Regions from separate parts of the Qipengyuania pelagi genome, predicted to be linked through region 1. Evidence: predicted binding sites of a transcription regulator. Region 1 holds the regulator's gene; each other region holds the start of a gene.
The links. The regulator LexA, encoded in region 1, represses DNA repair genes until DNA is damaged. The targets are predictions, from matches to a motif close to GTTCCNCNCTTGTTCT.
Positions count from the first base shown of each region.

Region 2: the regulator LexA is predicted to act here: its motif matches at 2,615-2,630, upstream of GRI47_RS07955 (DNA recombination protein RmuC).
Region 3: the regulator LexA is predicted to act here: its motif matches at 2,590-2,605, upstream of recA (recombinase RecA).

Region 1 is NZ_WTYD01000001.1:1,104,117-1,108,327, forward strand. It holds gene trpC (indole-3-glycerol phosphate synthase TrpC) at 1-283, shown strand, start outside; gene moaC (cyclic pyranopterin monophosphate synthase MoaC) at 280-753, shown strand; gene GRI47_RS05420 (molybdopterin molybdotransferase MoeA) at 750-1,928, shown strand; gene lexA (transcriptional repressor LexA) at 2,018-2,725, shown strand; gene GRI47_RS05430 (VOC family protein) at 2,772-3,149, shown strand; gene GRI47_RS05435 (ComEC/Rec2 family competence protein) at 3,267-4,211, opposite strand, start outside.
Region 2 is NZ_WTYD01000001.1:1,601,520-1,605,730, reverse strand. It holds gene fmt (methionyl-tRNA formyltransferase) at 1-632, opposite strand, end outside; gene recR (recombination mediator RecR) at 685-1,281, shown strand; gene GRI47_RS07970 (peptide deformylase) at 1,313-1,879, shown strand; gene GRI47_RS07965 (hypothetical protein) at 1,912-2,100, shown strand; gene GRI47_RS07960 (four-helix bundle copper-binding protein) at 2,132-2,530, opposite strand; gene GRI47_RS07955 (DNA recombination protein RmuC) at 2,635-4,092, shown strand.
Region 3 is NZ_WTYD01000001.1:1,457,108-1,461,318, reverse strand. It holds gene GRI47_RS07220 (DUF2062 domain-containing protein) at 1-56, shown strand, start outside; gene GRI47_RS07215 (response regulator) at 56-2,554, shown strand; gene recA (recombinase RecA) at 2,682-3,743, shown strand; gene GRI47_RS07205 (glutathione S-transferase family protein) at 4,177-4,211, shown strand, end outside.

The DNA.
Region 1 (4,211 bases):
GGTGCATGACGAGGCGGAAATGGACCGCGCCGCGAAGCTGAACTCGCGCCTCATCGGCGTCAACAATCGCGATCTGAAGACCTTCACCACCGATCTCGCCACCACCGAGCGTCTGGCTGCTCTCGCACCTCAAAATACGCTACTGGTGGGCGAAAGCGGAATCGCCTCGCATGACGATTGCCAGCGTCTGGCCCGGTCGGGCGTGCGCAGCTTCCTCGTCGGGGAAAGCCTGATGCGGCAAGCCGATGTCACCGCCGCGACCCGCACATTGCTAGAAGGATGAGTGGACTTACCCATCTCGACGAACACGGCGCGGCGCGCATGATCGATGTCGGCGCCAAGCCGGAAACGCAGCGCAAGGCCATCGCCGAAGGGCGCATCCGCATGTCGGACGCGGCGCTCTCGGCCTTGTGGGACGGGACCGGACCCAAGGGCGATGCGCTCGCCACAGCGCGCATTGCGGGGATCATGGCGGCGAAGCGGACGGGCGAGCTGATCCCCCTCTGCCATCCGCTCGCGCTTGATGCCGTAACTGTCGAATTCGCCCGCGAGAGCGATGCCATCCGCGTCACTGCCACCACCTCCTGCACCGGGCGCACGGGAGTCGAGATGGAAGCGATGGCCGCCGCCAGCGTCGCGCTGCTCACGCTTTACGACATGGGCAAGGCAGTGGACCGCGCGATGGTGATCGATGGCGTGCGTCTGATCGAGAAGACGGGCGGCAAGTCCGGCCACTGGCGCGTCGATCCGTGATCACGCTCGACGAAGCGTGGGAGCGGCTGCTGTCATCGATCGCGCCGCTGGAGGCGGAACAAATCCCTGTCGACGAAAGCGGAGGGCGTTATCTGCGCGAGGCACTGGTCGCGCGGCGGACCCAGCCCTACGCCGATCTCTCGGCCATGGACGGGTTCGCGGCATCGGGCGAAGGGCCGTGGGCCGTAATCGGAGAAGCGCGGGCCGGGCACGCCTTCGATCGCGCGCTAAGCCCAGGACAGGCGGTCGCCATATCGACCGGGGCCGCGCTTCCCCAAGGAGCGGACCGGATCGTGGTGAAGGAAGATGCGAGCCTCGCGCAGGCTGTCCTTCGAGCCGATCCGCTGCCCACGCCCGGCCGCCACATTCGCCGCCGGGGATTCGACTTCAAAACGGGGGACACGCTGCTCGCGGCGGGAACTCGTATGGCCGCGCCGCATATCGCCCTCGCTCGAACTGCGGGCGTCGGAACCATCGGTGTGACCCGCCGACCGCGCGTGGCGATCCTCGAATGCGGCGACGAATTACGCGCCGATCCGGTGGATTGTCCGCCCGACGGCCTGCCCGCTTCGAACGGCGCGATGACAGCGTGCATGGTCGGATCTGTGGGCGCGGAGGTGAGCAGTCGCGTGCTGGTGCCCGACCGCTTGGAGGCCGTGGTGAATGCCCTCGACGACGCGAAAGACGCCGATCTGGTGCTGACCTCGGGCGGTGCCTCGGTAGGCGAGCACGATCTGATCAAGCCCGCTCTGGAGCGCGCGGGCTTCACATTGGATTTCTGGCGGGTTGCAATCCGGCCAGGCAAGCCGCTGATCGTCGCGCGGCGCGGTTCTCAGCTGATGCTGGGCCTGCCCGGAAATCCGGTATCCACCTTCGTCACGGCATTCCTGTTCGCCCTGCCCGCCTTGCGCCGAATGGCGGGATCAGAGCGCGCCCTCCCGCAGCCGATCAACCTCCCGCTTGCAGGTGTACTGCCCGCTGCCGGGACGCGGCGTGAGTTCCTGCGCGCCCGTTTATCGCCGGAAGGCGCCACGCTAATCGACGAGCGGGACAGCAGCGCGCTCGCCGCGCTAGCCCGGGCCGATGTCCTGATCGACCGGCCGATCGGCGCACCTGTGCAAGCGGAAGGCGCGCTCGTCTCATGCTACCTGCTCGAAAATGGCGCAATCGCTTGACTTGAAGGAAATGGTTGCCTAATTGTTCCTCATTCGTTCACGACCTGCATTGGAATGGGGTCGGATCCGAACTTGAGGAGCCTTGCACCATGCTGACCGCCAAGCAGCACGAACTGATCCGCTTCATCCAGACCCGGCTGGAAGAAACCGGGATTTCGCCCTCCTTCGAAGAGATGAAGGAGGCGCTCGACCTCAAGAGCAAGTCGGGCGTGCATCGCCTGATTTCCGCCTTGGAAGAACGCGGCTTCATTCGCCGCCTGCCCAATCGGGCCCGTGCGCTTGAAGTCCTCAAGACCCCGGAAGAAGCCGTTTCGAGCCCCCGAGCGCGCAACGCCGCATCGGCTGGCGTACCGAGTGCGGCGAACGATTTGGTCGGCGCCGCTGTCGCTGCACGAGCGCCCGAACCGGCCAACGATGTTCTGGAAATTCCGCTCCACGGGCGCATCGCCGCCGGGGCGCCGATCGAAGCGATCGAAGGCCAGAGCAGCCTGCCCGTGCCCGCAGCCCTGCTCGGTCCGGGCGATCACTATGCGCTCGAAGTATCGGGCGATTCCATGATCGAGGCCGGAATTTTCGATGGTGATTATGCCCTGATCCGCCGCACCGACACGGCGCGCGATGGCGAGATCGTGGTGGCGCTGGTCGATAACGAGGAAGCGACGCTTAAATTCCTGCGCCGCGAAAACGGTCGCGTCCGGCTCGATCCGGCGAATGCGTCCTATGAAGCGCAAATCTACAACCCGACGCAGGTGCAGGTGCAGGGTAAGCTGGCGGGGCTTTTGCGCCGCTATCACTGATAGGGGTAAGGGAGGCGTTCGCGATCAGAAAGGCGGCTTCTGTTCGATGATCGTGGGGCTCGACCACGTTCAGCTTGCCATGCCTTCTGGCGGCGAGGACGAGGCGCGCGATTTTTACGCGGGGCTTCTGGGTATCCCGGAAGTGCCGAAGCCGCCCCATCTCGCCCAACGAGGCGGGTGCTCGTTCGAGAGCGGGGCGATCAAGGTGCACCTTGGCGTGGAAATTGACTTTCGTCCTGCTCGCAAGGCGCATCCTGCGTTTCGCGTTGCCGATCTCTTCGATCTGGCGAAGCGCCTTGCCGAAGCGGGCTTTTCGGTCGCGGAGGACGAACCGCTTGCGGGTTTCAAGCGATGTTACGTTGACGATCCGTTCGGCAATCGAATCGAATTGACGGAAGCTCGGACACCGTGCGGGTCCGTCTGAGTAAACTGATTCCACAGTGAGGCTGAAGCTGAGTGGCAGGATGACTGCGGGATAGTGCTCTTTGCCGCCATTCTCGAGGGTTGGGGCGTAAGATCTCTAAGCTCGATCGCCGTAAAATTATCGCCCGCGATCCCCCTGCCACCAACCATGCTCGCCCTGCGATTGCGCGACCGTGCGGATGGTCTCGCGTTCGAGGTAGATCGCGGTTCCGCCCTCGCGCCTGAGAAAGCGTCCATCCGCCTTCAACCAGGCGGGCTGGCAGCTTCGCGGCAGGAAGCGGTCCGCGATCACGATATCCGCACGCTCGCAGGCGGCGGCGAGGGCGCGTTCCTCGACCATGTCGCGGCTGCGCGCCATCAGCACATGCCATTCGCGCCCGCCCCGCTCCAGCGACAGGACGCAGAAATCCCGGCTGCACCGCGCACCGGGCCATTCCTCGAAGAGCAGTACCTCGCCCTCCGCGCCCGCCAGCTCCAGCAGATTGTCGCGCGCGAAACCCGAGCGGCTGTCGCGCAGCACCAGCAGCCGATCGCTCTCGCCGGTCACGCCGACATGGCGCCCATCGCGGGTGATCAGGATGTCCGGTATTGGCGTCGACAGGAAGACCACCACACCGATCGCGACCGGTATCAGTCCCCACAGCCGCGCCCTTCCCTGCCACAGCGCCAGCCATAGCAGCCCGCCCACGATCACCAGCACCGTGCCCAACCCCATTTGCGGCATCAACTTCACCGCGCCGGGCTGGGCCGCGGTAAACCGTGCGAGACCCAGCAGGAGATCGAGCGACACTTGCGCCGCCCACCAGGCAGGTGCGCCCGCCCCGACCAGATCGAGCAACAGGGCCAGCGCCAGCAGCGGCATCGTCACGAAGGTTACCAGCGGGATCGCCAGCACATTCGCGAAAGCGCCGTAGACGCCCGCACGATGGAAATGGAACAGCACGATCGGCATCAGCGCGAATTCGATCAGCAGCCCGGTCGCGAACAACATGGCGATCCGGCGCCCGGTCCGCGCCAGCCAGCTCTGCTCGCGCGGCGCTAGAAACCGCTTGGCCCAGCTAGC
Region 2 (4,211 bases), 500 kb from region 1:
CAGTCGATCCGCGCCTCGCTCTTGTCGATCTTGGCGGCATAGGTCGCCTTGTCGTCGTCCTGTTCGAGCGGATGCAGCGCCGCGAGGTCGATCAGCGTGCCGACCATCAATTGCGCGCCGATCTGGGCGAGCTCCTCGGTAAGTTCGCCGGTCGTCTTGTCCTCGACCGGCGTCCTCGCGAAGGCCAGCATAGGTCCGGTGTCCAATCCCGCTTCCATCTGCATGATCGTCACCCCCGTCACCGGATCGCCCGCCATGATCGCCCGGTGGATCGGCGCCGCGCCCCGCCATTTTGGCAGGATGGAGGCATGGACGTTGAGGCAGCCATGCTTGGGCGCGTCGAGCACTGCCTGGGGAAGGATCAGCCCATAGGCCGCGACGATAGCGACATCGGCCTCCAGGTCCGCGAAACGCGCCTGCTCCTCGGCGGATTTCAGCGAGGTCGGGTGGCGCACCTCGATCCCCAGATCCTCCGCGCGGCTTTGAACCGGCGAAGGCGTCAGCTCGCGCCCGCGCCGTCCGCCGGGACGGGGCGGCTGGGTGTAGACGCACACCACCTCATGCGCGGCATCGACCAGCGCCTGCAATGTCGGCACCGCGAAATCGGGCGTTCCCATGAAGATTATGCGCATGACGGGGCAGCGAGCCTTTCTCTGTTCGTGCCGCGCCCCTATCTGTCAGGCCATGGCATCGCAAGAAATCGAAACCCTCGCTTCCGCGCTCGCCCGCCTGCCGGGCCTGGGGCCGCGCAGCGCACGGCGCGCGGTGCTGTGGCTGGTCAAGCGGCGGGAAAGCGCTTTGCCCGCGTTGTTGGAAGCTCTGGCGCAGGTGGGCGAGGCGCTGGTCGAATGCGACATTTGCGGCAATGTCGACACGCGCAATCCGTGCGGCATCTGCTCCGACCCGCGCCGCGACGCGAAATCGCTCTGCGTGGTAGAGGATGTCGCGGATTTGTGGGCGCTCGACCGGGCGAAGCTATTCGCGGGGACCTATCACGTGCTCGGCGGGCGCCTGTCCGCGCTCGACGGAGTGCGGCCCGAGGATTTGAACGTCGCCTCCCTGATGGCGCGGATAGAGGCGGGCGGGGTGGACGAGGTCGTCCTCGCGATGAACGCCACGCTGGAGGGGCAGACCACCGCGCATTACCTCGCCGAACGGCTGGAGGATTTTCCCCTCAGGATCACGCAACTGGCCCACGGTCTCCCGGTGGGGGGCGAACTCGACTATCTCGACGAGGGCACGCTGGCGCAGGCCTTGAGGGCGCGGCGACCGGTCTCTTGAGAATCGCGCGCTTCGCGCCTATCTCGCCGAGATGGCTATCCATGAAATCCTCGAAGTGCCGGACCCCCGGCTCAAGACCGTCTCGACCCCCGTCACCGAATTCGATGACGAGCTGAAGACACTCGTCTCCGACATGTTCGACACGATGTACGATGCGTCGGGCATCGGGCTCGCCGCGATCCAGGTGGGCGTGCCGAAGCGCGTGCTCGTCATCGATCTCCAGCCGGAAGACGAGGATGCCGAGCCCGAAGAGTGCAATCACGGCGGCCATTCCCACGTCCACTATCCGACGAAGAAGGAACCGCGGGTATTCGTCAATCCCGTGATTCTCGACCCGGCGGAAGAGCTGGCCAGCTATCAGGAAGGCTGCCTTTCGGTTCCCGACATCTTCGCCGATGTCGACCGGCCCGCAACCTGCCGGGTGCAGTATCAGGATCTCGAAGGGGAAACCCATGAAGAGGATATGGAAGGCCTGATGGCGACCTGTATCCAGCACGAGATGGACCATCTCGAGGGCATTCTCTTCATCGACCATCTCTCGCGGCTGAAGCGCAGCATGGCATTGAAGAAGCTCAAGAAACTGCGCGAAGCCGCTTGAGCGAACCTGGCGGCAGTCCACCCGCACCCGCAATGGGGTGGCACACGGCCTCGGTCGCGGGGCTGCTCTATGCGCTGCTGATGTGCACCTGGAAACGGCTGGACGAGGGTATGGGGTTCGACGAGCTCGCGATCCGGTTCGCGATCTATTTCGTCGTCTTCACCATCGGATTTCGCCTGCTGATCAATCTCTGGTTGAAACATCGCGGGGCCGGACGCTAGTCCAGCCCCGCAAGGTCATCGGTGGGCCCGATTACCGGTCCATCGTGTCGAGCGCCTTGCGCACGTCTGCCAGGATTTCCTCGCACATTTTCGCGCAGCGCTTGCAATGCGCGTCGTCATGCATCTTGCACAGATCGTGGCAGGCTTTCACCGCCACCAGCACCGCTTCGCCGATTGCCTTGATCGCTGGCACATTGCCACCCGTGCGGCGGCTGCCCATGCGGTAGAACGCGGTGCAGGCGTCGGACGCGTCGAGGCAGCGACGGATGCACTCCGCCCGCTCGCCCGCATTCGGCTCGGCGAGGCAGGCATCAGCGCAACTGTTCATGATCGCCGCGCCATACATGGCGTGCTTCACTGCCTGGCCGAGTTCGTCGGTATAGCCTTCGCCGACTTGCGGGTGGTCCTGGATCATTTCCTTGATCGACATAGTGTTGGTCTCCTTCGCCTGATGAGCGGCCGGGGCTGGGGATTGTTCCATGACGATAGAGCTGCGGTCTTTCCTACAGGCTGCGTTCCAGCTATGTTCCGGCGATGGATAGTATTGTAATCGTCTTCATCCTCGCTGCGCTTCTGATCGGCCTGGGGCTCGGGTATTTCTTCGGTTCGCGCCCGGTGGCGGAGTGGAAAGCCCGCCATGCGGAGCGCGATTCGGAAGCGCGCGAGCTGGATGCGAAATATCTTCGCACCTTCGCCGATCTCGAGGCCGCGCGCGAGCGGGCGGGGCGGGCCGATGCGCTGTCGGAAGAATTGCGCGAGACGCGCGCGGCGCATGAGAGTGCGCTGGAGGAGTTGCGGCGCACCAATGGCGCGCTGTCGTCCGAACTCGCCACCTTGCGCGAAAAGACCGCCAATTTCGACGAGCAGAAGCGCCTGTTGGTCGAGGCACGCGAGGAATTGCTGAAGGAATTTCAGAACACCGGCTCGGCGGTGCTCGGCAAGGCGCAGGAGGCGTTCCTGGAGCGCGCCGCCGAACGCTTCGGCCATTCGGAGCGATCCTCGGAAGAGAAGATCCGCGCGCTGCTCCAGCCGGTGGGTGATCGGTTAAAGAAATACGAGGATCAGGTCGCGGCGCTGGAGGAGAAGCGCACCAATGCCTTTTCCTCGCTGGCGACCCAGATCGAACAGATGCGGCTGGGGCAGGAAGAGGTCCGGCGCGAGGCGCAGCGGCTCGGCAATTCGCTCACCAACGCGCCCAAGGCGCGCGGGCGCTGGGGCGAACGGGCGTTGCAGAACCTGCTCGAACAATGCGGGTTGGCCCAGCATACCGATTTCCAGCTCGAACAGTCGATCGACACCGAAGAGGGCCGGTTGCGACCCGATGCCATCGTCAACGTGCCCGGCCAGAAGAAGCTGGTGATCGATTCGAAGGTCTCGCTCAACGCCTATCAGGCCGCGTTCGAGGCGGAGGACGAGAGCGAGCGCAAGCGGCATTTGAAGCTCCACGCCCAGTCGATGCGCAACCATGTCCAGACGCTCGGCGCGAAAAGCTATCAGAGCCAGTTCGAAGACGCGCCGGACTATGTCGTCATGTTCGTGCCGGGGGAGCACTTCGTGGCCGCCGCGCTCGACGCGGACCCCGAACTCTGGGATTTCGCCTTCGAGAAAAAGGTCCTGCTGGCGACGCCGACCAATCTCGTCGCCATAGCCCGCACCGTCGCGCAGGTCTGGCGGCAGGATGCGCTGGCCAACGAAGCGCGCGAGATCGGGCGGATCGGAACCGAACTCTACGGACGGCTCGAAACCGCCTCGCAGCATCTCAAGCGGATGGGGAGCGGGCTGGAATCGGCCGTAAAGAATTACAACAGCTTCGTCGGGAGCTTCGAACGCAACGTGCTGACCTCGGCCCGGCGGATGCAGGAAAAGGGCATCGAGATCGGCAAGCGGGAGATCGACGAGGTCCCCCTGGTCGAAGGCACACCGCGCTACACTGCGCAGGATCTGGATGCCGTGGACGCGCCGCAACTGGCCGAGAGCAGCGATAGGCCGTAATATTCGGAGTGATCAGATTGCGCCTTCGATAGGCGGATTCGATTTTCCCATGCTCGTTTCTTCGCTAATCGTGGATTAACCCCATGAAATGGCTCGTTGCGGTTCTTAGGATGCCCATG
Region 3 (4,211 bases), 350 kb from region 1:
AACGCCGGAAGAAGCTGCGCGAGCGGGACGGGAATCCCGCCTCGAACGCGGCGTGATGAATGGGATCACCGACAGGGCGGATCGCCTGCCGCCTCTGCCCTTGATCGGCGGACTGCTGGGTGCGGCGATCCTTTCGGCGACGCTGATCTGGCTCGTGGGCGGATCGACGCTGGTCGCCGCCGCCTATGTCGGTGGCTTGCTGACCCTTACGCTTGCCCTGCTGCTCGCCAGCCGGCTGCGCGCGGCACCGGCGGATGAAGGGCTGGGCCAGCCGGATTGGTCGGTCACCCATGCGGCGATCGAGAACCGCCGCCGCGCCATCGCGATCACCGACCGCGCCAATCGCGTGACCTGTGCGAACACCTGCTACGAGGAATGGTTCGGGGGCGGGGCCGCGCCGATGGAACTCGGCTTCGATACGGCAGATCGCGAAAAGCTGGCCGCTGCGGCAAAAGCCGCCTGGCGGGACGGCGAGGGCACGGCGGAAAGCCTCGCCTTCAACGCGACCGGCAAACCTTATTCGCTGCAAGTCCATCGCAGCGGGCGGGGCGAGGACTATCTCGTCTGGCGTTTCAGCGAGATCGTGGTCGCCAACAGCTATGACGGAGTTGCCGAGCGGATTTCCGGCCCGTTCGGCTACATGATGTCGCGCGCAGGGATCGAAGTCGCGCTCGTCGCCAGCGATGGCGTGGTGATGGCCCACACGCCGGGCCTCGCCATGCGCGCCACGGGCAATCCCGAGGCGGACCTCAAGGGAAGCGAATTCGTCCAATTGCTGCGCACCGACGATCGCGACCGGATCTTCTTCGCCCGCGAAGGGCAGCAGGGGACGCCGCAGACCCTCGTGCAGATATCGCTGGAAGCCGATCGCAAGGCGCGCGGGGCTGGCTCCGATCCGGCCTCGGCTGTGCCCGCGCCCTCGACGATGGTGCTGATCGACGGTCAGGTCGGGATCGGCAATCGCGCCGATGCGAGCCGGACGGCGGCGGTCCCACAGCTCGAGGCGCTGCTCGCCGCGCTGCCGCTCGGCCTCGCCCTGACCGATCGCGACGGCAGGTTCCTGTTCGCCAACAAGGCCTTCCTGCGCGCGATCGAGCGCGAGCAGGAGGGCTTGCCGCAATACCCTTCCGATCTCGTCGTGCGCGAGGACAAGGGGCCTCTGTCCGATACGGTGCGCCGCTTCGCGCGGGGCTCGGCGGCGAGCGGGGACATGGCCGTCAGGCTGGCGGGCGACAAGGAGGAGCCGATCTCGCTCGGCCTTGCGGGTGTGCGCGGGCTGGGCGATGCGGCGGTGCTCTTATCGCTGAGCGATTCGACCGAGGAGAAGCGCCTGCGCCGTCAGGTCGCCCAGGCCACCAAGATGCAGGCGGTCGGCCAGCTCGCGGGCGGCGTGGCGCATGATTTCAACAACGTGCTGACCGCGATCATCGGCTATTGCGACCTCATGCTGCTGCGCCACACGCCGGGTGACAGCGATTATGACGACATCCAGCAGATCAAGGCCAATTCCAATCGCGCGGCCAGCCTTACGCGGCAATTGCTTGCGTTCAGTCGCCAGCAGACGCTGCGTCCGGTGGTGCTGCAATTGCCCGACGTCGTCAGCGAGGTCAGCCAGCTGTTGAAGCGGCTGATGGGCGACCGGATCGAATACTCGATCCGCCACGACCGCGAACTCGGCCCGGTGCGTGCCGACCCGCAGCAGCTGGAACAGGTCATCATCAATCTCGCCGTCAACGCGCGTGACGCGATGCACGCCTACGGACAGAATGCGCCTGCCGACTGGAAGGGGCGCCTGACGCTCGCGACCCGGCGCGTTTCCGCGCGCGACGTGCGCAAGATGGGCGTCGATATCATGCCCGCCGACGATTACACCGTGCTGATCGTGCAGGACACGGGCGGGGGCATTCCGCGCGACGTGATCAACAAGATCTTCGAACCCTTCTTCACCACCAAGGAACAGGGGAAGGGCACCGGGCTGGGCCTGTCGACGGTCTACGGGATCGTGAAGCAATCGAACGGCTTCATCTTCGCCGACAACGTCCAGGGGCCGGACGGGAATCCGGCGGGCGCGCGTTTCACCATGTATCTTCCCGTCCATCGCGGCGAGATGCCGCGCGCCACCAAACCGCGCCGCGCCGAAAGCGAAAAGGCCAGCGAATGGTCGGCGGGCGGGAAACTGCTCCTGGTCGAGGACGAGGATACGGTGCGCGCGGTGGCGGAACGGGCGCTGACCCGCGCGGGCTATGCCGTGACCACCGCCAGCGATGGCGAGATCGGGCTCGGCATCGTCGCGAATTCGGGCGAGACGTTCGATCTCGTGGTCTCGGACGTGGTCATGCCGGTGATGGACGGACCCGCCATGGCGCGCGCGATCCGCAGGGTGATGCCCGATGTCCCGATCCTCTTCATGTCGGGCTATGCCGAGGAGCATCTGCGCAACGAGATCGACATCGAGAACATGCACTTCATCCCCAAGCCCTTCAGCGTCCAGCAGATCAACGCCAAGGTCGCCGAGGTGCTGAGCCTTCAGAAATCGGCGCGCGAGACGGCCTGAGCGGAGCACCCGGATGCGGGCCGGAAAATAATTCCGTTCCCCCCTTGTTCTCTTGGAACAGAAGCAGTACATACCGCTTCGGTTGATGAGTCGATCGCGGCTCTAGGCAGAGAAGAAGGGACATGTCATGGCGGCCAGTCTGAAGCTCGTGGATAGCAAGGAAAATTCCGTGGACCGTCAAAAGGCACTCGACGCCGCGCTCGCGCAGATCGATCGCGCATTCGGCAAGGGTTCGGCGATGAAGCTGGGCCAGAAGGAAGCGATGAACGTGGAATCGATTTCCACCGGATCGCTCGGCCTCGATATCGCGCTCGGTGTGGGCGGCCTGCCCAAGGGCCGCGTGGTCGAGGTCTACGGGCCGGAAAGCTCGGGCAAGACCACGCTGGCGCTGCATGTCATCGCCGAAGCGCAGAAGGCCGGCGGCACCGCCGCCTTCGTCGATGCGGAACACGCGCTCGATCCGGTCTATGCCAAGAAGCTGGGCGTGAATATCGACGAGCTGATCGTCTCGCAGCCCGATACCGGCGAACAGGCGCTGGAAATCACCGATACGCTGGTTCGCTCCAACGCGATCGACGTGCTGGTGGTCGATTCGGTCGCCGCGCTGGTTCCGCGTGCCGAGATCGAGGGCGAGATGGGCGATAGCCATGTCGGCCTCCAGGCGCGCCTGATGTCCCAGTCGCTGCGCAAGCTGACGGGTTCGATCAACCGCTCCAAGTGCATGGTGATCTTCATCAACCAGCTGCGCATGAAGATCGGCGTGATGTACGGCAATCCCGAGACGACGACCGGTGGTAACGCGCTCAAATTCTACGCCTCTGTCCGTCTCGACATCCGTCGCACCGGCCAGATCAAGGATCGCGACGATATCATCGGCAATGCGACGCGCGTGAAGGTGGTCAAGAACAAGGTCGCCCCACCGTTCAAGCAGGTCGAATTCGACATCATGTATGGCGAAGGGATCTCCAAGATCGGCGAAATTCTCGATCTCGGCGTCAAGGCGGGGATCGTGGAGAAGTCCGGCTCATGGTTCAGCTATGACAGCATCCGCATTGGCCAGGGACGCGAGAACGCGAAGAATTACCTCAAGGAAAATCCCGAAGTTTGCGACCGGTTGGAAGCCGCCATTCGCGGCAAAACTGACGAAGTCGCCGAGGAGATGATGACCGGTCCTGACGCGGAGGACTGAGCGTTTCTTCTCAAGCGGGTGCCACGGCCTTCCCAGCGACAGGCCGAGTCCCGAAATAGGCATCCGAACACGCGGAAAGCCGGTTCCGGCGAGGATTGTCCAAGGGACACTTCGCGGCACCGGCTTTTCGCGTTTTTACGCGGTGTGTGGCGTGTCTTCTGCATCTTCCGTTTCAGCTGGCGAGGGCGGGATAATTTCACACGAAGACCCGAAGACACCAAGCCACTTTTCGTCCCGCCGGGCCGCTAAGGCACAGCTCCCGCTTCCGGTGAAGCTGCGAGCGCACGTCACTGACCTGCACTCTTCGTGTCTTCGTGTCTTCGCGTGATGAAAGCCGACCAGTCCACGCTCTCTCCCCGCGTGAAGACCATTGTCGCCGCCCACGGCACGCGCCTACACACGCTTTACCCCTATCAGTTCGCGGAGCGTGCCCATGACCATCACCGTCCACCATCTCAACAACAGCCG